DNA from 4 places in the Serratia sp. Ae19-1 genome. Region 4 is predicted to be linked to each of the others. Evidence: predicted binding sites of a transcription regulator. Region 4 holds the regulator's gene; each other region holds the start of a gene.
The links. The regulator PurR, encoded in region 4, represses purine synthesis genes. The targets are predictions, from matches to a motif close to CANGCAAACGTTTGCNTG.
Positions count from the first base shown of each region.

Region 1: the regulator PurR is predicted to act here: its motif matches at 3,406-3,423, upstream of purL (phosphoribosylformylglycinamidine synthase).
Region 2: the regulator PurR is predicted to act here: its motif matches at 3,182-3,199, upstream of guaB (IMP dehydrogenase).
Region 3: the regulator PurR is predicted to act here: its motif matches at 3,762-3,779, upstream of carA (glutamine-hydrolyzing carbamoyl-phosphate synthase small subunit).

Region 1 is NZ_JBCHWD010000007.1:170,638-176,652, reverse strand. It holds gene yfhb (phosphatidylglycerophosphatase C) at 1-54, shown strand, start outside; gene AAIE04_RS19780 (DUF2157 domain-containing protein) at 103-1,155, opposite strand; gene tadA (tRNA adenosine(34) deaminase TadA) at 1,273-1,779, shown strand; gene mltF (membrane-bound lytic murein transglycosylase MltF) at 1,780-3,240, opposite strand; gene purL (phosphoribosylformylglycinamidine synthase) at 3,515-6,015, shown strand, end outside.
Region 2 is NZ_JBCHWD010000007.1:111,472-117,486, forward strand. It holds gene guaA (glutamine-hydrolyzing GMP synthase) at 1-1,555, opposite strand, end outside; gene guaB (IMP dehydrogenase) at 1,657-3,120, opposite strand; gene xseA (exodeoxyribonuclease VII large subunit) at 3,291-4,667, shown strand; gene AAIE04_RS19525 (glycoside hydrolase family 31 protein) at 4,671-6,015, opposite strand, start outside.
Region 3 is NZ_JBCHWD010000005.1:266,782-272,796, forward strand. It holds gene carB (carbamoyl-phosphate synthase large subunit) at 1-2,373, opposite strand, end outside; gene carA (glutamine-hydrolyzing carbamoyl-phosphate synthase small subunit) at 2,390-3,538, opposite strand; gene dapB (4-hydroxy-tetrahydrodipicolinate reductase) at 4,009-4,830, opposite strand; gene AAIE04_RS16465 (glycosyltransferase) at 5,093-6,015, opposite strand, start outside.
Region 4 is NZ_JBCHWD010000006.1:301,697-307,711, forward strand. It holds gene punC (purine nucleoside transporter PunC) at 1-1,153, opposite strand, end outside; gene punR (DNA-binding transcriptional activator PunR) at 1,277-2,221, shown strand; gene purR (HTH-type transcriptional repressor PurR) at 2,218-3,243, opposite strand; gene cydH (cytochrome bd-I oxidase subunit CydH) at 3,568-3,657, shown strand; gene sodB (superoxide dismutase [Fe]) at 3,720-4,298, opposite strand; gene AAIE04_RS18800 (C40 family peptidase) at 4,497-5,315, opposite strand; gene AAIE04_RS18805 (Grx4 family monothiol glutaredoxin) at 5,732-6,015, shown strand, end outside.

The DNA of each region.
Region 1 (6,015 bases), on a different contig from region 4:
TGCGAGCACCGCTGGCGGGTAAGCAAACAGGGTGAGCTGCAGCAGCTGGAATAAACCAAGGGCGGAGGATTCCGCCCTTTGTTGTTGTTATCGGTACTGCGATTAGTCGTCGCTCACGTCGTGCGGCTTGCGCCCCAGCTGCCAAATTTTCTCCGCATAATGTCCTAACGCCCACAGGCTCAGCCCGAGCAGCGCGAAGAAAATCGTCTTCGGCATGCTGTCCCAGAAAAATTCGAACAGGCGGGTATACAGGTTAATGCCGAGGAAGGTCAGCCCGAAACCGCGCAGCATGGCGTCGTCATGTTTCAACCCCAGCCAGATGGCGGCGAGGGCGGCCAGCCCGAACAGCAGGCTCCAGTGGAACAGCTCGATCTGGCGCGCGCTGTACCAGCTGTCGAGATCGCCGTAGTTGCCGAAGATCGACAGCAGCCACAAGGCGATGAACAGGTACAGCAGCCCCATCGCCAGCGACACCCGCTGCAGACCGCGCTGCGCCAACAGCGGCCGCAGCAGCAGCGCGGCGGCGATCAGTACCGCGCCAAAGGCGATAAAGCGAATCGGGTAGCTCATGCCGAGCCAGTAGGCGCCCCAGCCGGACAGGTAGCCGGTCTCGGCGCCGAAGGCGTTGCCGAGCGACAGCAGGGCGAACCACCACACCAGTCCGGAGCGGCTGAACCAGCCGATCGCGCCGTACAGCAGCGCGGCGAACAGCAGCAGCACGGAAACCCGCCCGCTGCCGTTATCCAGCCAGACCCCCAGTTGCCATAAGGCGCAGGCGGTGAGCAACACCGCGACAAACAGCGCCGCCTCGTTGCCGTAGCGTTTCTCCGGATGCCGCCGGCGGCGACGCAGCGCCCAGACGTAGGCCAGCGCCGCCAGTACGCCGGCGATCGCCATGCGTACCGGCGCGTCAAAGCGGAACAGCTCGCTGAGCCATGCCAGCAGTTCGCTGTCGGCGAACAGGCTGGTGACGGCGATCAGCAGCGAGGCCAGCGCGGCCAGAAACGCATAGCGCGCCAGCCGTCGCCAGTCGAAAGGCTGCACGTCCATATGCTGCAGCAGTTGCTGTTGTTGCTCGGGCGTTAAGGCGCCTTCGCCGACCCAGCCGTCCAGCGCCTTGCGCACCACGACGGCGTTCTTTTTACTGAGTTTCATGTTTCTTGTCCCTGAATCACCTGCTGATTCGGCCAGTATAGCCATTGTCGCGCGGTTACGACAAAGTGGGGCTAGTGTGTATAATGCCCGCCGCAAAAGCGCACGAGGAATTATGCGATGACTGAATATAACGATGAATACTGGATGCGTCAGGCATTGCGGTTGGCCCTGCGCGCGCAGGAAGAGGGCGAGGTGCCGGTGGGTGCGCTGCTGGTGCTGGACAATCAGGTCATCGGCGAGGGCTGGAACCGGCCGATAGGCCGCCACGATCCTACCGCACACGCCGAGATCATGGCGCTGCGCCAGGGCGGCGCGGTGCTGCAAAATTATCGCCTGCTGAACGCCACGCTGTACGTCACGCTGGAGCCCTGTGTGATGTGCGCCGGCGCGATGGTGCACAGCCGCATCCGTCGGCTGGTGTATGGCGCCGCCGACGAGAAAACCGGCGCTGCCGGTTCGCTGGTGGACATTCTGCGCCATCCGGGCATGAACCATCAGGTGGAGATCGTCTCGGGCGTGCTGGCGGACGAATGCGCCGCCACCCTGAGCAATTTCTTCCGCCTGCGCCGCGAACAGAAAAAAGCGCTCAGGCTGGCGCAACGGGCGGCGGATAAACCGGAATAATCAGTAGTTGAGCGCCAGTTCCGGCATCACCGTCGGATAGCCTTTCCCCAACGCCTCCTGCTCGGCGGCCGCCTGCGCCGCCTTTCTCTCTTTTTCCTGCAGATAGCCCACCAGGCTGACCTGGTAGCGGCGGATGTTTTCTACATAGTTGTAGGCTTCACGCCCGCGCGCATAGCCATAGGTCAGCTGCGGGTAGTAGCGCTTTTGGCTGAGCATCGGCAGGCGCTGCTTGACGTCGACCCAGCTGTCCGGGTTGCCTTTTTGCGTCTTGGTCAGCTTGCGCGCGTCCAGCATATGGCCCCAACCCATGTTGTAGGCCGCCAGCGAGAACCAGATGCGTTCGTCTTCCGGCACGCTGTCCGGCACCTTGGCCATCAGCCGCTGCAGGTAAAGGGCGCCGCCCTGAATGCTCTCTTCCGGATCGAGGCGGTCATTGACCCCCAGGCCGTCGGCGGTGGCGCGGGTCAGCATCATCAGGCCGCGCACGCCGGTGGGAGAGGTGGCCTGCGGATTCCAGTGCGATTCCTGATAGGCGATGGCCGCCAGCAGCTTCCAGTCGATCTCGTTGGCGTGCTTCTCGAACAGCGGGCGGAAGTTGGGCAGCACCGAGTCGATGGCCGACAGGAAGGTTTTGGTGTCCACATAGTCGAAGCTGCCGACGTGGCCGAGGTATTTCTCTTCCAGCCGCGCCAGGGTGCCGTCGTCCACCATCTGACTGTAGAAATCCAGCATCGCCGCGTACAGGCTGTCGTCGCCGTCACGTTTGAGGTACCAGGTGACCGGTTCTTCGTCGGTGACGTCGAATGCCACCGCCAGCTGCGGATGGATGCGCTGCAGCAGCGCGATGGTCACCGAATCGCCGAGGGTGTAATCCAGCTTGCCGTCGGCAACCCGTTCCAGCAGCTCTTTGGAGGTGAGATCGCTGGAGGACTCCCAGGCGAGGTCCGGGTATTTATCCTGCTTGAGCTGCTTTAACGTGCTGACGTGCGCGGAACCGGAGGCGACCGCCAGCTTGCCTTTAATGTCGGCGAAGCTTTTCGGCCGCGCGGTGCCCAGCCGGTACACCAGCTGTTGGGAAACTGAGTAGTAGGCCGGGCCAGTGCGTGCGCGGCTGAGGCGCTCCTGGTTGTAGATCAGGCCCGCCGCCAGCAGGTCGGCGTCATCGTCGTCCAGATCGTCGAACAGGTCATTGATGTTCTGATGGGGGATCACCACCAGCTTCACCCCGAGGTAGTTGGCGAAGCGCTTGGCCAGTTCGTAGTCGAGCCCACCCGGCCCTTGCTTGGTGTTGAAATAGGTCAGCGGTGAATTCAGCGTGCTGATACGCAACTCGCCGCGGGAAATGATCTCCTGGAGTTGCCCGCCCTGGCCGCTGCGCCAGGTGATATTGGGCCACAGCGCGAGAGCCAGAAGCAGGGTGACAACGCCGATGAGGATGTAGTTTATTTTAAGACGTTTCAAATAGTTATCCAGTGGTGGCACAGGTACACCGGCGACGGCAGCCACGACTTTTCTCATGGTTAAATCACCAGTGCGGGGGCATTTTGCGCAACAAAACGCCAGTGTGCAACTTTATTGACACGTTATGACAATTCGACGGTGCGGCACGCTTTTATCAATAATCCCTACGCAAACGGTTTCGTCGGCGCGGAGGATTCTCTATAATGACGCGCGTTTTCCCCTGTTGCGCCCAATGAAGCGTCTTATCCGTCGCTTCGAAGACGAGAGAACTTTGATTATGGAAATTCTGCGTGGTTCGCCCGCTTTATCGGCTTTTCGCATTACCAAACTGCTGTCCCGCTGTCAGGACGCCCACCTGCCCGTCAGTGATATCTACGCCGAGTACGTCCACTTTGCCGATGTCAGCGCACCGTTAAGTGTCGAAGAACACGCCAAACTTCAGCGTCTGCTCAAGTACGGTCCTTCTCTCGCCGAACACGCCCCTGAAGGCCGGCTGCTGCTGGTTACGCCGCGTCCGGGCACCATTTCACCCTGGTCTTCCAAAGCCACCGACATCGCCCACAACTGCGGTCTGCAACAGGTGCTGCGGCTGGAGCGCGGTCTGGCGTTCTACGTCAAGGCGCCCGAATTGACGGAAGCCCAGTGGCGGCAGCTTGCAGCGCTGCTGCACGATCGCATGATGGAAACCGTCTTCAGCGAGCTGCAACAGGCCAAACAGCTGTTCGCGCACCATCAGCCGGCGCCGTATCAGTCGGTCGACGTGCTGGGCGCAGGGCGCGCCGCGCTGGAGCAGGCCAACGTCCGGCTCGGCCTGGCGCTGGCGCAGGATGAGATCGACTACCTGCTGAATGCCTTTACCGGTTTGGGGCGCAACCCGACGGATATCGAACTTTATATGTTCGCGCAGGCTAACTCCGAGCACTGCCGCCACAAGATTTTCAACGCCGACTGGATCATCGACGGCGAACAGCAGCCCAAGTCGCTGTTCAAAATGATCAAGAATACCTACGAGCAGACGCCGGACTACGTGCTGTCGGCGTATAAAGACAACGCCGCCGTGATGGAAGGCTCGCAGGTCGGCCGCTTCTTCGCCGCGCCGGAGAACGGCACGTACGATTATCATCAGGAAGAAGCGCACATCCTGATGAAAGTGGAAACCCACAACCACCCGACGGCGATCTCGCCGTGGCCGGGCGCCGCGACCGGCTCCGGCGGCGAGATCCGCGACGAGGGCGCTACCGGCCGGGGCGCCAAGCCGAAGGCCGGTCTGGTGGGCTTCTCGGTGTCCAACCTGCGCATTCCCGGCTTTGAACAGCCGTGGGAGCAAGATTTCGGCAAGCCGGAACGCATCGTCACCGCGCTGGATATCATGACCGAAGGCCCGCTGGGCGGCGCGGCGTTCAACAACGAATTCGGCCGGCCGGCGCTGCTGGGCTACTTCCGTACCTATGAAGAGCGCGTCAACAGCCACAACGGCGTTGAGCTGCGCGGCTACCACAAACCGATCATGCTGGCGGGCGGCATCGGCAACATCCGCGCCGATCACGTGCAGAAAGGGGAAATCACCGTCGGCGCCAAGCTGGTGGTGCTGGGCGGCCCGGCGATGAATATCGGCCTGGGCGGCGGCGCGGCGTCCTCGATGGCGTCCGGCCAGTCCGACGCCGATCTGGATTTCGCTTCGGTGCAGCGCGACAACCCGGAAATGGAACGCCGCTGTCAGGAAGTGATCGACCGCTGCTGGCAGCTGGGCGACCAGAACCCGATCCTGTTCATTCATGACGTCGGCGCCGGCGGCCTGTCCAACGCCATGCCGGAGCTGGTGAGCGACGGCGGCCGCGGCGGCCGTTTCGAACTGCGCGATATTCTCAACGACGAGCCGGGCATGAGCCCGTTGGAAGTGTGGTGCAACGAATCGCAGGAACGTTACGTGATGGCGATCGCCCCGGCGCAGATGGCGCAGTTCGACGAGATCTGCCGCCGCGAACGCGCGCCTTACGCGGTGATCGGCGAAGCGACCGAAGAGCAGCACCTGACGCTGAACGATAGCCACTTCGACAATCAACCGATCGACATGCCGCTGGACGTGCTGCTCGGCAAGACGCCGAAGATGACCCGCGACGTCACCCGCCTGCAGGCGCGTGGCCAGGCGGTACAGCGCGAAAACATCACCCTGGCCGATGCGGTGAAACGCGTGCTGCATCTGCCGGCCGTTGCGGAGAAGACCTTCCTGATCACCATCGGCGACCGCACCGTCACCGGCATGGTGGCGCGTGATCAGATGGTCGGCCCGTGGCAGATCCCGGTGGCCGACTGCGCGGTCACCACCGCCAGCCTGGACAGCTACTACGGCGAAGCGATGTCGATCGGCGAACGCGCGCCGGTGGCGCTGCTGGACTTCGCCGCCTCCGGTCGCCTGGCGGTCGGGGAAGCGCTGACCAACCTGGCTGCCACCGAGATCGGTAGCCTGAAGCGCGTGAAGCTGTCCGCCAACTGGATGGCCGCCGCCGGCCACCCGGGCGAAGACGCCGGCCTGTACGAAGCGGTGAAAGCGGTGGGCGAAGAGCTGTGCCCGGCGCTGGGCATCACCATTCCGGTGGGCAAAGACTCCATGTCGATGAAAACCCGTTGGCAGGAAGGCAACGAACAGCGTGAAATGACTTCGCCGCTGTCGCTGGTCATCACCGCTTTCGCCCGCGTGGAAGACGTGCGCGGCACCGTGACGCCACAGCTGCGCACCGATAAGGGCGACAACGCGCTGCTGCTGATCGACTTGGG
Region 2 (6,015 bases), on a different contig from region 4:
GCGGCTTGCCGCTGATGTCGTACACCACGCGGGAGATGCCGTTCACTTCGTTGATGATGCGGTTGGAGACGCGGCCGAGGAAGTCATACGGCAGGTGCGCCCAGTGCGCGGTCATGAAGTCGATGGTTTCTACCGCACGCAGGGAAACGACCCAGTCGTATTTGCGGCCGTCGCCCATCACGCCGACCGAACGCACCGGCAGGAACACGGTGAACGCCTGGCTGACTTTGTTGTACAGGTCGGCCTTGTGCAGCTCTTCAATGAAGATGGCGTCTGCGCGGCGCAGCAGATCGCAGTACTCTTTCTTCACTTCGCCCAGCACGCGCACGCCCAAACCCGGACCCGGGAACGGGTGACGGAACAGCATGTCGTACGGCAGGCCCAGCTCCAGGCCGATCTTGCGCACTTCGTCTTTGAACAGCTCTTTCAGCGGCTCGACCAGGCCCAGCTTCATCTCTTTCGGCAGGCCGCCCACGTTGTGGTGCGATTTGATCACGTGCGCTTTGCCGGTGGCGGAAGCGGCGGATTCGATCACGTCCGGGTAGATGGTGCCCTGCGCCAGCCATTTCACCTGCTCTTGCTTGCAGGCTTCTTCGTCGAACACTTCAACGAACACGCGGCCGATGATTTTACGCTTGGCTTCCGGCTCGTCCACGCCCGCCAGCGCAGTCAGGAAGCGGTTTTCCGCTTCGACGTGCACGATGTTCAGGCCGAAGTGGTCACCGAACATTTCCATCACCTGCTTGGCTTCGTTCAGGCGCAGCAGGCCGTTGTCGACGAACACGCAGGTCAGGCGTTTGCCGATGGCGCGGTGCAGCAGCATCGCGGTCACGGAGGAGTCGACGCCGCCGGACAGGCCGAGGATCACGTGGTCTTCACCCACCTGCTCGCGGATGCGCTCGACCGCATCTTCGATGATGGTGGCCGGGGTCCACAGGGCTTCACACTGGCAGATGTCCAGTACGAAACGCTCCAGCATGCGCTGGCCCTGACGGGTGTGGGTCACTTCCGGGTGGAACTGCACGCCGTAGAAGCGTTTTTCTTCGTTGGCCATAATGGCGAACGGGCAGGTGTCGGTGCTGGCGATGGTCACGAAGTCGGACGGGATCGCAGTCACTTTGTCGCCGTGGCTCATCCACACGTCCAGCAGCGGTTTGCCGGCCGGGCTGATGGCGTCTTCGATGTCGCGCAGCAGCGCGCTCTCTTTGACGATTTCCACCTGCGCGTAGCCGAACTCGCGTTCGTTGGAGCCCTGCACATGGCCACCCAGCTGCATCGCCATGGTCTGCATGCCGTAGCACACGCCCAGCACCGGCACGCCGGCGTTGAACACGTAGTCCGGGGCGCGCGGGCTGCCGGCTTCGGTGGTGCTTTCCGGGCCGCCGGACAGGATGATGCCGCTTGGGTTGAATTCGCGGATCTGCTCTTCGCTAACGTCCCAGGCCCACAGTTCGCAGTAAACGCCGATTTCGCGCACGCGGCGGGCGACCAGTTGGGTGTATTGCGAACCGAAGTCCAGTATGAGGATGCGATGCTTATGGATATTTTGTGTCATTGAGGCGAATTCCAGCAACAAGAGAAAAAGAGCGAAAATGTGTGTTTCGGGATGGGGCTTGGCGCCCCACCCCGGCCTCTCACTCAGGAGAGGTTAAGGCATTAGCCCATGCGGTAGTTCGGTGACTCTTTGGTGATGGTCACGTCATGCACGTGGCTTTCCTGAATGCCGGCGCCGCTGATGCGCACGAACTCCGCCTTGGTGCGCAGATCGTCGATGGTGGCGCAGCCGGTCAGGCCCATGCAGGAGCGCAGGCCGCCCATCTGCTGGTGCACGATGGCTTTCAGCATGCCTTTATAGGCCACGCGGCCTTCGATACCTTCCGGTACCAGTTTGTCGGCGGCGTTATCGGTCTGGAAGTAACGGTCGGAAGAGCCTTTGGACATCGCGCCCAGCGAGCCCATGCCGCGGTAAGATTTGAACGAACGGCCCTGATACAGCTCGATTTCGCCCGGGGATTCTTCGGTGCCCGCCAGCATGGAGCCAACCATCACGCAGGATGCGCCTGCGGCGATCGCTTTGGCGATGTCGCCGGAGAAGCGGATGCCGCCGTCGGCGATAACCGGGATGCCGGTGCCTTCCAGCGCTTCCACCGCGTCGGCGATGGCGGTGATCTGCGGCACGCCCACGCCGGTCACGATGCGGGTGGTGCAGATAGAGCCAGGGCCGATACCCACTTTCACCGCGCTCACGCCGGCTTCAGCCAGCGCTTTGGCGCCCGCTGCGGTCGCGACGTTGCCGCCGACGATCTGCAGATCCGGGTATTTGGCGCGGGTTTCGCGAATGCGCTGCAATACGCCTTCGGAGTGACCGTGCGAGGAGTCGATCAGCAGAACGTCAACGCCCGCCGCCACCAGCGCGTCAACGCGCTCTTCGTTGCCGGCACCGGCGCCAACCGCCGCGCCTACGCGCAGACGGCCGTGCTCGTCTTTACAGGCGTTCGGCTTACGTTCCGCTTTCTGGAAGTCTTTAACGGTGATCATGCCCAGCAGGTGGAAGCTGTCGTCCACCACCAGCGCTTTCTCTACGCGCTTTTCGTGCATCTTCTGCAGCACCACGTCGCGCGCTTCACCTTCTTTCACGGTGACCAGGCGATCTTTCGGCGTCATGACCGCGGTGACCGGCTGGGTCAGATCGGTCACGAAGCGCACGTCGCGGCCGGTGATGATGCCGACCAGCTCGTTGTCTTCGGTAACGACCGGGTAACCGGCGAAGCCGTTGCGCGCGGTCAGCTCTTTCACTTCCTGCAGCGTGGTGGTTGGGGTAACGGTCTGCGGGTCGGTGACTACGCCGCTTTCATGTTTCTTCACGCGGCTGACTTCTTCAGCCTGACGCTCGATGGACATGTTTTTGTGGATGAAGCCCAGGCCGCCTTCCTGCGCCAGCGCGATGGCCAGGCCGGATTCGGTAACGGTATCCATGGCTGCGGACAGCATAGGGATGTTCAGGCGGATGGTTTTGGTCAGTTGGGTGCCGAGCTCTGCAGTGTTAGGCAGAACCGTGGAGTGGGCTGGAACCAGGAGGACGTCGTCAAACGTCAGAGCTTCTTTAGCGATACGTAGCATGGGCAATATCTCACCAGGGTGGGCTGTGAAAAAGATAAAATATTGCCGCGGCATTATACAGAGCGGAATCGGTTGCCTCCAGCACTTTCTTACAAAAAGTCTTGATTACCTTTTTCAGCCATGTAGTATCGACCAATTAAGTGATTGTTTTGAAATTTGATCTGGGTCACATGACGCTACCTGTTTCGCCTTCCATTTTTACCGTAAGCCGCCTTAATCAGACGGTTCGCCAACTGCTGGAAATGGAAATGGGGCAGATTTGGCTCTCCGCCGAGATCTCCAACCTCTCCCAGCCCGCCTCCGGTCACTGGTATTTCACGCTGAAAGACGACCGCGCTCAGGTGCGCTGCGCGATGTTCCGCAACAGCAACCGCCGTGTCACCTTCCGGCCGCAAAACGGCCAACAGGTCTTGGTGCGCGCCAGTATCACGCTGTATGAACCGCGCGGCGACTACCAGCTGATCGCCGAGAGCATGCAGCCCGCCGGCGACGGCCTGCTGCAGCAACAGTTCGAGCAGCTGAAACAGCGCCTGAGCGCCGAAGGGCTGTTCGATCAGCAGTTCAAGCAGCCGCTGCCCACCCCGGCCAAACGCGTCGGGGTGATCACCTCCGCCAGCGGCGCGGCGCTGCACGATATTCTGCAGGTATTGCAGCGGCGCGATCCGTCGTTGCCGATCGTCATCTATCCCACCTCAGTGCAGGGCGCGGAAGCGCCGATGCAGATCGTGCGCGCCATCGAGACCGCCAACCGCCGCGACGAATGCGACGTGCTGATCGTCGGCCGCGGCGGCGGTTCGCTGGAGGATCTGTGGAGCTTCAACGACGAACGCGTGGCGCGGGCGATCTTCGCCAGCCGCATTCCGATCGTCAGCGCCGTCGGTCATGAAACCGACGTCACCATCGCCGACTTCGTTGCCGACCTGCGCGCGCCGACCCCATCCGCCGCCGCCGAACTGGTCAGCCGCAATCAGCTCGAGCTGTTGCGCCAGCTGCAGTCGCAGCAGCAGCGGCTGGAGATGGCGATGGATTACTACCTGGCGCAGCGCCAGCAGCAGTTCACCCGCATTCACCACCGTTTACAGCAGCAGCATCCGCATCTGCGCCTGGCGCGCCAGCAGACGCTGCTGTTCAAGCTGCAGCGCCGGATGGAAGACGGCATGCAGCAACAGCTGCGCCTGGCCGCCCGCCGCAGCGAGCGCGCCCAGCAACGGCTGGCGCAGGTGCAGCCGCAGGGCCGCATTCACCGCTACCAACAGCGCGTGCAGCAGCAGGAATACCGTCTGCAGCAGGCGATGGAGCGGCAGCTCAACGCCTACCGTCAGCGCTTCGGCGTGGCCTGCAGCCAGCTGGAGACCGTCAGCCCACTGGCGACGCTGGCGCGCGGCTACAGCGTGACGCAAACCCCGCGCGGCGAACTGCTGAAAACCACCAAACAGGCGCAGGTCGGCGAATTGCTGAAAACCCGTCTGCAGGATGGCTGGGTGGAAAGCGAGGTGAAAACCATCACCGTCGCCAAAAAGCCGCGCAAGAAACGCGCGGCCGAATAGCCCCTACCCCAGCGTAAAGCGCTGGCCCGGTTCGCCGTTCACCCACAGCGCGCGCGTTTCGCCTTCCGGCAGGCTGAGCGCCAGCGTGCGCCAGGCCGGGCGGAAACGCCCTTCCGTCGCGATATCCAGCATGATGCGCTGATGGTCGCAGCGCATTTCCCAGCGCAGCCACAGCGCATCGCCCTGCCGCCAACCTTCGCTTTCACCGTCGTCCTCAAACAACAGCCCGCTGCTCACGCCGCAGCCCTTGAGCGGAAACAGCCGCAGCTCGCGCCGATCGTCGGCGGCCACGTCCACATGCGCCAGCCGCTGCGACAACGGCAGCGCCGCCCCGGCGCGCACCAGCAGCGGCAAACGCTCCAGCGGTGCCGCCAGCGTCACCGTCTGGCCGCCGCCGAACCACTGGCCGCTGTAGAAGCAGTACCAGCCTTCGCCGTTGTCCGGCAGATATACCGAACGCCGGCGCTGCCCCGGCTCCACCACGCTGGCCACCAGCAGATCGCGGCCGATCAGAAAATCGTCGTTCTCGCCAAAGGTGCGCGCATCCTGTTCGTGGTCGAGGAAGGTCGGGCGCAGCATCGGCTCATCGTCAGCGCAGGCCTGCCACAACAGGGTGTAGAAATACGGCAGCAGCCGGTAACGCAGGTTGATCGCCTCGCGCACCGCCGGGGTGGCGCTCGGGTACATCCAGGGCTCGTTGACCGTGGCGTCGTCGTTCCAGGAATGAATGGTGAAACGCGGATGCATCACGCCGTTTTGCACCCAGCGCACCAGCAGCTCCGCGTCCGGTTTGTCGCCGGAGAAGCCGCCGACGTCGTGGCCGAGGTTATACAACCCGGACAGGCTCATGCCCAGCCCCATGCGGATGTTGTAGCGCAGTGTCTGCCAACTGGTGCGGTTGTCGCCGCTCCAGGTTTGCACATAGCGCTGCATGCCGGCGCAGCCGGAGCGCGAGATCAGGTACGGCCGCTTCTGCGGCGCGAAGCGCTGCTGGGCCTCCATCGAGGCGCGCATCATCAGCAGCGGCATCACCGGGCGGATATGCTTGATGGCGATCGGCCGCCCGAAGCCATGGCAGCGCGCTTCGCCGTCCCACACTTCGTACTCGTTGTTGTCGTTCCAGGTCGAGTCGATGCCCATCTCCAGCAGCTGCTGCGTGACGCCCTGCTGCCACCAGCGCACCGCCGCCGGGTTGGTGAAGTCGAGGTGCGATCCTTCGTCGTCCCAGAAGCTGGAGCGCTCGGGCGCGTCGCTTTGCGAGTCGCGGATAAACAGCCCCTGCGCCGCCACCTCCCGATACTGCGGGTGATCCTGCAGCAGGCACGGCTTGATGTTGGCCGCCAGCCTG
Region 3 (6,015 bases), on a different contig from region 4:
GTCGCCGGAGTGCACGCCCGCCTGTTCGATGTGCTCCATGATGCCGCCGATCAGCACGCGCTCGCCGTCGCAGATGGCGTCGACGTCCACTTCTACCGCATCGTCCAGGAAGCGGTCCAGCAGCACCGGCGCATCGTTGGACACGCTGACCGCGGTCTGGAAGTAACGGCGCAGGTCGGTTTCGTCATAGACGATTTCCATCGCCCGGCCGCCCAGCACGTAGGAAGGGCGCACCACCAGCGGATAGCCGATGCCCGCCGCCTTCTCCACTGCCTGCTCGATGGCGGTGACGGTGGCGTTGGCCGGCTGCTTCAGGCCCAGGCGGTTTACCGCCTGCTGGAAGCGTTCGCGGTCTTCGGCGCGGTCGATGGCGTCCGGGCTGGTGCCGATGATCGGCACGCCTGCGGCTTCCAGCTCGCGCGCCAGCTTCAGCGGAGTCTGGCCGCCGTACTGTACGATAACGCCTTTCGGCTTCTCGATGCGCACGATTTCCAGCACGTCTTCCAGCGTTACCGGCTCAAAGTACAGACGGTCGGAGGTGTCGTAGTCGGTGGAGACGGTTTCCGGGTTACAGTTGACCATGATGGTCTCGTAGCCGTCTTCGCGCAGCGCCAGCGAGGCGTGCACGCAGCAGTAGTCGAACTCGATGCCCTGGCCGATACGGTTCGGCCCGCCGCCCAGCACCATCACTTTCGGCCGGTCGTTGGTCGGATTGGACTCGCACTCTTCTTCATAAGTGGAGTACATGTAGGCGGTGTCGGTGGCGAATTCCGCCGCACAGGTGTCCACGCGCTTGTACACCGGGTGCAAACCGTGGCTGTGGCGCAGCTTGCGAATTTCGCTCTCGGCGACGCCGGCCAGCTTGGCCAGGCGCGCATCGGCGAAGCCTTTGCGCTTCAGGGTGCGCAGGAACTCTTTGTTCAGGCCGTTGATGCCCGCGTCGGCCACCTGCTCTTCCAGGCGCACCAGCTCTTCAATCTGCACCAGGAACCAGCGGTCGACGTTGGTCAGGTTGAAGACGCCGTCGACCGACAGACCGGCGCGGAAGGCGTCGGCGATGTACCAGATGCGGTCGGAACCGGCGTCTTTCAGCTCGCGGCGAATTTTGGTCAGCGCTTCCGGATCGTCCAGGCTCACTTTCGGGTCGAAACCGGTGGCGCCCACTTCCAGGCCGCGCAGCGCTTTCTGCAGCGACTCCTGTTGGGTGCGGCCGATGGCCATCACTTCACCGACCGACTTCATCTGGGTGGTCAGGCGATCGTTGGCGCCGGCGAACTTCTCGAAGTTGAAGCGCGGGATCTTGGTGACGACGTAGTCGATGGACGGCTCGAACGACGCCGGGGTGCGGCCGCCGGTGATGTCGTTCATCAGTTCATCGAGGGTGTAACCCACCGCCAGCTTGGCGGCGATCTTGGCGATTGGGAAGCCGGTGGCTTTCGACGCCAGCGCCGAAGAGCGCGATACGCGCGGGTTCATTTCGATGACGATCAGGCGGCCGGTTTTCGGGTTGACCGAGAACTGCACGTTGGAGCCGCCGGTTTCGACGCCGATCTCACGCAGCACCGCCATCGAGGCGTTGCGCATGATTTGGTATTCCTTGTCGGTCAGGGTCTGGGCCGGCGCGACGGTGATCGAGTCGCCGGTGTGGATGCCCATGGCGTCGAAGTTTTCGATGGAGCAAACAATGATGCAGTTGTCGTTCTTATCACGCACCACTTCCATCTCGTACTCTTTCCAACCGATCAGCGATTCGTCGATCAGCAGCTCGTTGGTCGGCGACAGATCCAGACCGCGTTCGCAGATTTCTTCGAACTCTTCACGGTTGTAAGCGATGCCGCCGCCGGTACCGCCCATGGTAAAGGAAGGACGGATGATGCACGGGAAGCCGACGTCAGCGGCAACCGCCAGCGCTTCTTCCATGGTGTGCGCGATGCCGGAGCGCGCGGTATCCAGACCGATCTTCTTCATCGCCACGTCGAAACGGCGACGGTCTTCGGCCTTGTCGATCGCATCGGCGGTGGCGCCGATCATGGTGACGCCGAACTCGGCCAGTACGCCCTGACGCTCCAGCTCCAGCGCGCAGTTCAGCGCCGTCTGGCCGCCCATGGTCGGCAGCACCGCATCCGGGCGCTCTTTTTCGATGATCTTGCGTACCACTTCCCAGTGGATCGGCTCAATGTAGGTAGCGTCGGCCATTTCCGGGTCGGTCATGATAGTCGCCGGGTTGGAGTTGACCAAAATGACGCGGTAGCCCTCTTCGCGCAGCGCTTTACACGCCTGGGCGCCAGAGTAGTCGAACTCACACGCCTGACCGATAACGATCGGGCCCGCGCCGAGGATCAGGATGCTTTTTATGTCTGTACGTTTTGGCATTTTTTACTGCTCCTGATTATTTGGCGTTAGAACGGTAAGTCTCAATCAGTTCGATAAAGTGATCGAACAGCGGCGCGGCGTCGTGCGGGCCAGGGCTGGCTTCCGGGTGCCCCTGGAAACTGAACGCCGCCTTGTCGGTGCGGTGAATGCCCTGCACCGTGTGGTCGAACAGCGATTTGTGCGTCACGCGCAGGTTCGCCGGCAGGTTATTCTCGTCTACCGCAAAGCCGTGGTTCTGCGCGGTGATCATCACGGTATTGTTGTCCAGATCCTTCACCGGGTGGTTGCCGCCGTGGTGGCCGAGCTTCATCTTCATGGTTTTCGCCCCGCTGGCCAGTGCCAGCAGCTGGTGGCCCAGACAGATGCCGAACACCGGAATGTCGGTTTCCAGGAACTGTTTGATGGCGGCGATGGCGTAGTCGCACGGCTCCGGGTCACCCGGGCCGTTGGACAGGAAGATGCCGTCCGGATTCATTTTCAGCACCTCGTCGGCCGGGGTCTGCGCCGGCACCACGGTCAGGCGGCAGCCGCGATCCACCAGCATGCGCAGGATGTTGCGCTTGGCGCCGTAGTCGTAAGCCACCACGTGGAAAGGCAGTTCCGCGGCGGTTTTGGCTTCAGGCAGGTCGCCTTCAAGCGTCCAGCTGCCTTGCTGCCAGCTGTAGGCCTCTTGGGTCGTGACTTCTTTCGCCAGATCCATGCCCTTCAACCCCGGGAAACCTTGCGCCTTGGCCAGGGCCAGCGCGGCGTCCGGCGTATCGGCGGCGACGATGCAGCCGTTCTGGGCGCCCTTCTCGCGCAGCAGGCGGGTCAATTTACGGGTATCGATATCGGCGATCGCCACGATGTTGTGACGCTTGAGGTAGTCGGACAGGCTTTCTTCGTTGCGGTAGTTGCTGGCGATCAGCGGGAGGTCACGAATGACGAGGCCTTGGGCGTGTACTGCGGAGGATTCTTCGTCGGAAGCATTGGTGCCGACATTGCCGATATGAGGATAAGTAAGAGTAACGATCTGGCGGGAATAGGAAGGATCAGTGAGGATTTCTTGATAACCGGTCATCGACGTATTGAAGACCACTTCCCCCACTGCCGTTCCCTCTGCCCCGATGGCCCGACCGTGGAATTGGGTTCCGTCTTCCAGAACCAATAGCGCTGACTTAATCAAAACATCCTCCGAGGAATAATCAATCACAATATTTGCATATTAATTCAGATATCGCGATCTAAATCAATGCAAAAACCGTCCGCGAGGCCAATTTTTGGCAAATTGGGCGCATTTTAATGATGAGTGTTCGGCTTGTCTACCCAAACTGCCATTTTTTGTTTTATTTTTGCAGTTTTCGGTGCTCAAGCGGCTTGAGCGGCGATAAAAACACAGAAAACCGGGGCTGGAAAACGGTTGCGAGGCCGAATGACGGAAAACGGCGCCGGAACGGGCTAAAACAGACGCTAAAATAGCCTCTGGCGGAGAAAAACGAGATAATTAGCAAGATAAACAACAACAAATAAAACCTTTAAAACAAAAAATCAACCAAAGCCATATTTATCATGTTAAAAAAAAGGACAATAAAATTATTGTCCGATTATCATAGTATTACGATCAATACACCCACATCACGATGGTATGCAAATCAATTATAACTGCTCGAGATTCAGCACATCTCGCATATCAAACAGGCCTTTATCTCGATTATACAGCCAGACTGCCGCACGCACCGCGCCGCTGGCAAAAGTCATGCGGCTGGAAGCTTTATGGGTGATCTCCACCCGCTCACCGATGTCGGCAAACATCGCGGTGTGCTCGCCGACGATGTCGCCGGCGCGAATGGTGGCAAAGCCGATGCTTTTCGGATCGCGCTCGCCGGTATGGCCTTCGCGCGCATAGACCGCGCAGCTTTTCAGGTCGCGCCCCAGCGCGCCGGCGATCGCTTCGCCCATCGCCAATGCCGTGCCCGATGGCGCATCCACTTTGTGGCGGTGGTGCGCCTCAACGATTTCGATGTCGGTATAGTCGCCCATCACCTGCGCGGCCTTCTCCAGCAGTTTCAACACCAGGTTGACGCCGACGCTGAAGTTGGCGGCAAACACGATGCCGATATGCTGCGCCGCATCGCGGATCGCCTGCTTGCCGGCGTCATCGAAGCCGGTGGTGCCAATCACCATCGCCTTGTGGTGCGCCACGCAAAAATCCAGGTAGCTCCGCGTGCTTTCCGGACGGGTGAAGTCGATCAGAATGTCGAACTCGCTCGCCACTTTCTCCAGGCTGTCGCTTACCTTGACACCCAGCGCGCCGATGCCCGCCAGCTCACCGGCGTCGACGCCGATCAGGCTGGAGCCCGGTCGCGACAGCGCCGCGCCCAACACTACGCCTTCCGCCTGCTGCACCGCCTGGATCAATTGACGACCCATCCGGCCGCCGGCGCCCGCAATCGCAATGCGGATTTGTGAATCTTTCATGCTTGCTCTCTTCTTGATTTAACGCGTATCCCATTAATCCATCGATTCAGGGTAACTGCCCCGCTTGCGCGCCGCCAGAGGATTCATGACATCATTAGAAAATGATGATATTCCCCCGCTTCCATCAGCGGCGCTGTCATAAGATTAACATTCAACCGATTTGGCGGCCTGCGGCGATTGTACATAATCATGCAGTTTCCATTGAGAAAAAATGCAGAAAAAAGGCGCCGAAAACGGCGCCTGGGAAGGAGGTGCAGCGAGATCAGGCGGTAATAGCCGCCACTTCGTTGGCTATCGCCGTTAGCGCATCGTGGCGGGCATAATCTTCACGCACCAGCGCCGCGCGTTGGCGGTAGATCGGCTGCTGCAGAATACGCGACGCCGCCGCCAGGATCTGTTCTGCGCTCGGCGTGCTGGTGTGCAGGCTGATGCCGCAACCGGCAGCGACCACGCGCGCCGCCGCCTCCAGCTTATCCTCGCCGGTGCCGGCGACGATCAGCGGCACGCCGCTGTCCAGCGCATAGTTGATCGAGCCGTAACCGCCGTTGGTGATCAGCAGCGACGCCCGCGGCAGCCAGCGTTCGAAGGAGATAAACTCCCGCACTCTGGCGTTGTCCGGCAACGCGTCCATCAGCCCTGCCGTCGCCCGCCCGCCGGTGGTGGCCAACACCCGCACCGGCAGATGCGCCAGCGCCTGCAGCGTCGGCACGATCAGCTGATGCAGATCGACGTTGGCCAACGTGCCCTGAGACACGATCACCAGCGGCCGATCATCGTCCGCCTCCCACAGCGTCTCTTCCGCCGCCGGTTGACCGCCGCTGCGCAGCGGACCGACGAAGCGCACGCCGCTCGGCAGATCGTCGCGCTCATATTCCAGCGCCGTGGTGGCCAACTGCAGGAAACGCTCGCAGCCGCCGATCAGCGCATCGGTAAACGGGCGAGTCAGCGCCCGCCCGCCGGCCTGCACCAGCGCCGCATCGAAGCTCCGCTGCACCTCATCAAGCAACACGCGCGTCTCTTCATCCACCAATTGCTCGCGGGTCAGCGCCTGCGGCAACAGCGCCGGCGGGATGCGCGGGCCATAAAAAATGGCGTCACGCGAAGAATACGACAGCGGCGTAACGCCGATACCGAAGACCGGCGGCCGTTCGGCGGACTGCAGCAGCGGCAATACGCCGTAGAAGC
Region 4 (6,015 bases):
CCCGCTGCAGGAAATACCCCAGCGCGGCCAGAATCACCGTAGACACCATTACCGTCACCGTCGCCAACAGCGGCTGGGCAATAAACGCCGATACCAGCATGCTCGCCACAAAACACAGCCCCAGCTGCAGCGTATTTTGCAGCGCGGCGGCTTTGCCGCTGCTTTCCGGGAACGGCATCAGCGCATTCGCCACCATGATCGGGTAGCCGGCGCCATTGACCAGCGCCATCACGCAGAATGGAATCAGCAGCGTGGTGAGCGTCGGAGAGGTCAGCGTCGCCACCAGATACAGCGCCACCATGCTGACACCATAAGCTACCAGCAGCCACGGCAGCAGAGTTTTGCCATTGATGCGCTTGAGCGCGGCGCGGCAGCCGTAGCCGCCCAGCAGGAAGGCCAGCGTTTGCGGCACATAGCTCAGACCGATGTCGCTCGGGCTATAGCCCATATCGCCGAGGATGAACGGCGAACCGGTCAGCCAGGCGAAGAAACCGGCCGAGCAGGCGGCGTACATCGCGACGTTGCCGCTGAACACCGGAGATTTCAACAGTTGCCAGAAGCTGACGCCGTTTTTCGGCGCGTCGGCGGCGGGTTGCGTTTTGGCGCGCTCTTTGAGCATCAACGTCGGCAGCAGCAGCAGCGCGGTGATCACCAACAGCGCGGCGAAGATCGCCCGCCAGCTGGCGTGGTTCAGCAGCCAGGCGCCAAGCAGCGGCGCCAGCGCCGGTGACAGTGCCACCAGCGGCATAATGGTGGCGAACACGCGGTTGGCCTGACCTTCGCGGTAACGGTCGACCACCAGCGCTTGCCAGATGGCGGTGGCGGAACAGACGCCGACGGCCTGAATAAAGCGCAGGATCCACAGCTGCAGGGCGTTTTCCACCCACAGCATGCCGAGGCAGCCGAGGGCGAACAGCGTCAGGCCAATCAATAATACCGGTTTACGCCCCAGGCGATCGGAGAGCGGCCCCCACAGCAGCTGCGCGAAGGCGAAGCCGGCCAGGAAGATGCTCAGGCTGGCGCTCACGGCGCCGGCGGAGATTTGCAGTTCTTCGCGCATGGCGCCGAAGGCAGGCAGATACATATCGGTCGCCAGATAACCCAACATGCTCAGGCCGGCGAGGTAGAACATAAAGCCAAAAGAATTTCGCATGGTATTTCTCGTTAATATTTTAGTGTCGCAGGTTTTTAGCGCCGGCCAGTGTATCCGGCTGGATCTCTGCTTGTGAAACGGTAATATTTGCAAAGTGCTGTTAAAAAAATTGAAGGCAAAGCGATGTGGTCTGAATATTCACTTGAAGTCGCCGACGCGGTAGCGCGCACCGGCAGTTTCAGCGCGGCGGCGCAGGAGCTGCACCGGGTGCCGTCGGCGGTGAGTTATACCGTGCGGCAGCTGGAGCAATGGCTGGCGGTGCCGCTGTTTGAGCGGCGTCACCGCGATGTGGAGCTGACGCCGGCCGGCGCGCTGTTTATCAAGGATGCGCGAGCTGTTATCAAAAAAATGCTCGACACCCGCCGCCACTGTCAGCAGGTGGCCAACGGTTGGCGCGGCCAGCTGAATATCGCGGTAGATATCATCGTCAAACCGCAGCGCAGCCGCCAGCTGGTGCTGGATTTCTATCGCCATTTCCCCGACGTCGAGTTGATGCTGCAACCCGAGGTGTTCAACGGCGTCTGGGATGCGCTGGCGGACGGCAGGGCGGACATGGCGATCGGCGCCACGCGTGCAGTGCCGGTCGGCGGCGGTTTTGCCTTCCGCGACATGGGCTATATGAACTGGCTGTGCGTAGTCAGCCCGCAACACCCGCTGGCGCAGCTGGCGGGGCCGCTGCACGACGATCAGTTGCGGCCGTACCCTTCGCTCTGCCTGGAGGACACCTCGCGCAATTTGCCCAAGCGCGTCACCTGGACGCTGGATAACCAGCGGCGGCTGGTGGTGCCGGACTGGACGTCGGCGCTCGACTGTTTGTGCGCCGGGCTGTGCGTCGGCATGATGCCGGCACATCGGGCGCTGCCGCTGGTGCAGCGCGGTGAGCTGAAGGCGTTGCAGCTGCAGCAGCCGTTTCCAGCCAGCCCTTGCTGCCTGACCTGGCAGCAGGATAAACCGTCACCGGCGATGAGTTGGCTACTGGCGTATCTGGGCGATGGGGAGACGCTGAATCAGGAGTGGCTGAGCGAGGCGGCACCGGAAGCCGTGCAGGCTTCCGGCTCAGGGGATTAGCGGCGGTAGTCGATGAACGGACCGTCGGCGACCGAGCGGCGTTCGACCAGCTTCGGATGCACTTCGATCACCTGCGACTCTTCGCGCTTGCTGATGATGCGATCCAGCAGCATGGTGAAGGCCATTTCGCCCAGGCGTTCTTTCGGCTGATGAATGGTGGTCAGCGCCGGGGTGAAGTAGCGGGCGTTGCGCACGTTGTCGTAGCCGATCACGGAAATATCCTGCGGCACCCGCAGCCCCAGTTCGTCGGCGGCGCAGATGGCGCCCATCGCCATGATGTCGCCGCCGCAGAATACCGCAGTCGGCCGCTGTTTTTGCGACAGGATCTGGTGCATCGCCTTGTAACCGGATTCCGGCTCGAAGTCGCCCTGCACGATCCACTCTTCGCGAATGTCGATCTGCGCTTCCTGCAGCGCCTTCATAAAGCCCTGATGACGGCCGCCGCCGGTATTGCGCGACAGCTGGCCTGGGATGGCGCCGATATCGCGGTGGCCGCGTTCTATCAGGTAACGGCCGGCCAGATAGCCGCCTTCGAAGGCGTTATCGATGATGGTGTCGGTGAAGTCGCCGCGCGCCGCACCCCAGTCCATCACCACCATCGGGATGTTACGGTAGTCTTCCAGCATGCCCAGCAGCTGATCCGGGTATTCGGAACACATCACCAGCAGGCCGTCGACGCGCTTTTGCGCCAGCATCGCCAGGTAGGCGCGCTGTTTGTCCAGGTTGTTGTGCGAGTTGCACAGGATCAGGGTGTAGCCTTTGCTGTAGCAACTGTTTTCCACCGCTTCGATCACTTCGGCGAAGTAGGGGGCTTCACTCGAGGTGGCCAGCAGGCCGATCGACTTGGTGTGATTGACTTTCAGGCTGCGCGCCACGGCGCTCGGCGAGTAGTGCAGTTCTTTGATGGCGGCCCACACGGCCGCTTTGGTCTCTTCGGCGACGAAACGAGTCTTATTGATGACGTGCGAAACGGTGGTGGTGGAAACGCCCGCGCGTTTGGCCACATCTTTAATCGTTGCCATGTAAGGAATGACTCCTGAACTCACATGTTTACAGCATGTAAGTGTGATGTTAATCGTTTGCCTACGTAGATCCTTCTCCAGAGAAGCGAAAACTGAGTTTTTAGTGTGTTGAAGTCTTCAGCGCTTAATCAGGAGGGGCATGGATGCCGGTACGCAGTTGTGAACTGCGAATTTTGTCGCATATTGAGCAAAAGTGGAAGAGGTAATCGATATTATAAACCGGGAAATGATAACAAGATTTTATCGGCGAACTGTGGGAAAATGATTTGACGTACTAATTGTACGCCTTTTATCCTTAGGAAAGCCCATTTTAAAGGAGTTGTCATGGATACCGAATTGAAGATGTCGCTGTTCACCACCGTTTGCGCGCTGGCGGTCATTATCGCTTTCAGCTTCGTTGCCGCGTTGAACTGATTTCCCTCCGGCGCTAAAAAAGGCGCAGCCTGGCTGCGCCTCGTCACATCAGAAACCGGTGCTTACGCCAGGTTTTCCGCTGCGAAGGTCCAGTTGACCAACGCCCAGAAGTTTTCCAGGTATTTTGGACGCGCATTGCGGTAATCGATGTAATACGCGTGTTCCCACACGTCAACGGTCAGCAGCGGTTTGTCTTCACCGGTCAGCGGGGTTGCCGCGTTAGAGGTGTTGACGATCGCCAGCGCGCCGTCCGGTTTTTTCACCAGCCAGGTCCAGCCGGCGCCGAAGTTTTTCACGGCGGCATCGGTGAACTGCTCTTTGAACGCAGCGAAAGAGCCGAAGGACTTGACGATCGCCGCCGCCAGTTCGCCCTGCGGTTCACCGCCGCCCTGTGGCGACAGGCAGTGCCAGTAGAAGGTGTGGTTCCACACCTGCGCCGCGTTGTTGAACACGCCGCCGTTAGAGGTCTTGATGATCTCTTCGAGCGATTTGCCCTCGAACTCGCTGCCTTTCACCAGGTTGTTCAGGTTAACCACGTAGGTGTTGTGGTGTTTGCCGTAGTGGTATTCCAGGGTTTCGGCGGAGATGTGCGGCTCGAGCGCGTTTTTCTCATACGGTAATGCAGGTAATTCAAACGACATTGCTTCCTCCTTTACAGCGCCATGTGCTTCCCGCCGGGGCGAGAGCCGGATGGGCCGTTTTTTATTGTGGTCATTCAATCTTAACAATTTTCATCATAAAAAACAGGAGGAAAAGCGAGAAATGCGCGTGGGGAAGTGCGATGGGCGATAGCTTGAGCAGGCGGTTGCGACCGGGCCGCAACCGCGCAGAGCGGGAAATTAACGAATGGTTTTCGGCGTCACTACGCGGCGTGCGCCGATGTAGTGGTTCTGCCAATAGTCGTTGTCGAGCTGGCTGATGCGGATCTCTTCGCCGGTGCGTGGCGACTGGATGAATTTGCCGTTGCCGAGGTAGACGCCGACGTGGTCCGCCACGCCGCGGTTGTTGATGCGGAAGAACACCAGATCGCCGCTTTCCAGCTCGCTTTTCTTGATAGGCGCCGCGTCACGCAGGTGATACATCTCGTTGGCGGTGCGCGGCATCTTGATTTTCACCACGTCTTTATAGGCGTAATAGATGAGGCCGCTGCAGTCGAAGCCGGTGCGCGGCGAGCTGCCGCCCCAGCGGTAAGGTTTGCCCATCTGGCCCATCAGCTTGGCCATCGCGGTCTGTTTGGCGTGCTGGTAGCGTTTCTTGTGCGCCGGGCTGAGTTTCAACGGCTTTTCTTCACGCGCCAGCTTGGCGGTGGCCATGCCGGCTTCGCGGTGGCGGCCATAGCCTTTTTTGTAGCCCTTTTTCGGCGGGGTGACTTTAATCTTGGCGGTTTTCTGCGCTTTGGCCTTGGGTTTGGCGCTGACGATCTTTTTCGCGCTTTTCTCGCTTTTGGCCTTGGCGGTCTTGGTTTTTTTCTCGGGAGCCGTCACTTTGGCTTTCTTGGCGGCTTTATCCGCTTTCTTTTTTCTGCGGTCATCGGGCCGCGCTTCATTGGCATGGCTTTTACGCTGCTCGGCGGCAATACGCGCCTGTGGCGCAGCGTGCGCCAAATTGAAGAAGAGCTGCGTAAACAGCAGCGCAAAGAGCGTAAGAATTAAACGCATGTCGACGTCACCAACCTTGGCCCCGAAACGGATATCGAAAGAGTTACAGTATTCCCGAATTTCGCCATATAAAACAGCGAAGAACTCAGAAATAATAATCCATATTGTGAGAAAACGTTAATGACATTTTTTTTGGTTTAAAATCAGCCTGTTGGTGTATGAAAAAACGTCAACCCATGGCGGGTGGGATAATTAATCCGCGCCGTCGTCGCGGCGCAATATATTAGTGAAATGGTCGGATTAAAAATGTTATTCTCAGCGTATGTTTTGACCGGAATGACGTGGCCGGTGAAACGCGATCGGCGGCGGGTGAATATCCTTGCAAAAGATGGCGTTTTCTTGCGACTGTTCCAGCCGCTACAATAGAGCGCGTGATGCATGTTGTAGCCATGAAATGTGGCTTGAGGAAGCAATAAATGACGACGACAATTGAAAAAATTCAGCACCAGATCGCTGAAAACCCGATTCTGCTGTACATGAAAGGCTCGCCAAAGCTGCCGAGCTGCGGCTTCTCCGCACAGGCTGTGCAAGCGCTGTCCGCCTGCGGCGAGCGTTTCGCCTACGTGGATATTCTGCAGAACCCGGACATCCGCGCCGAGCTGCCAAAATACGCCAACTGGCCGACTTTCCCGCAGCTGTGGGTTGACGGTGAGCTGGTCGGCGGTTGCGATATCATTATCGAAATGTATCAGCGCGGCGA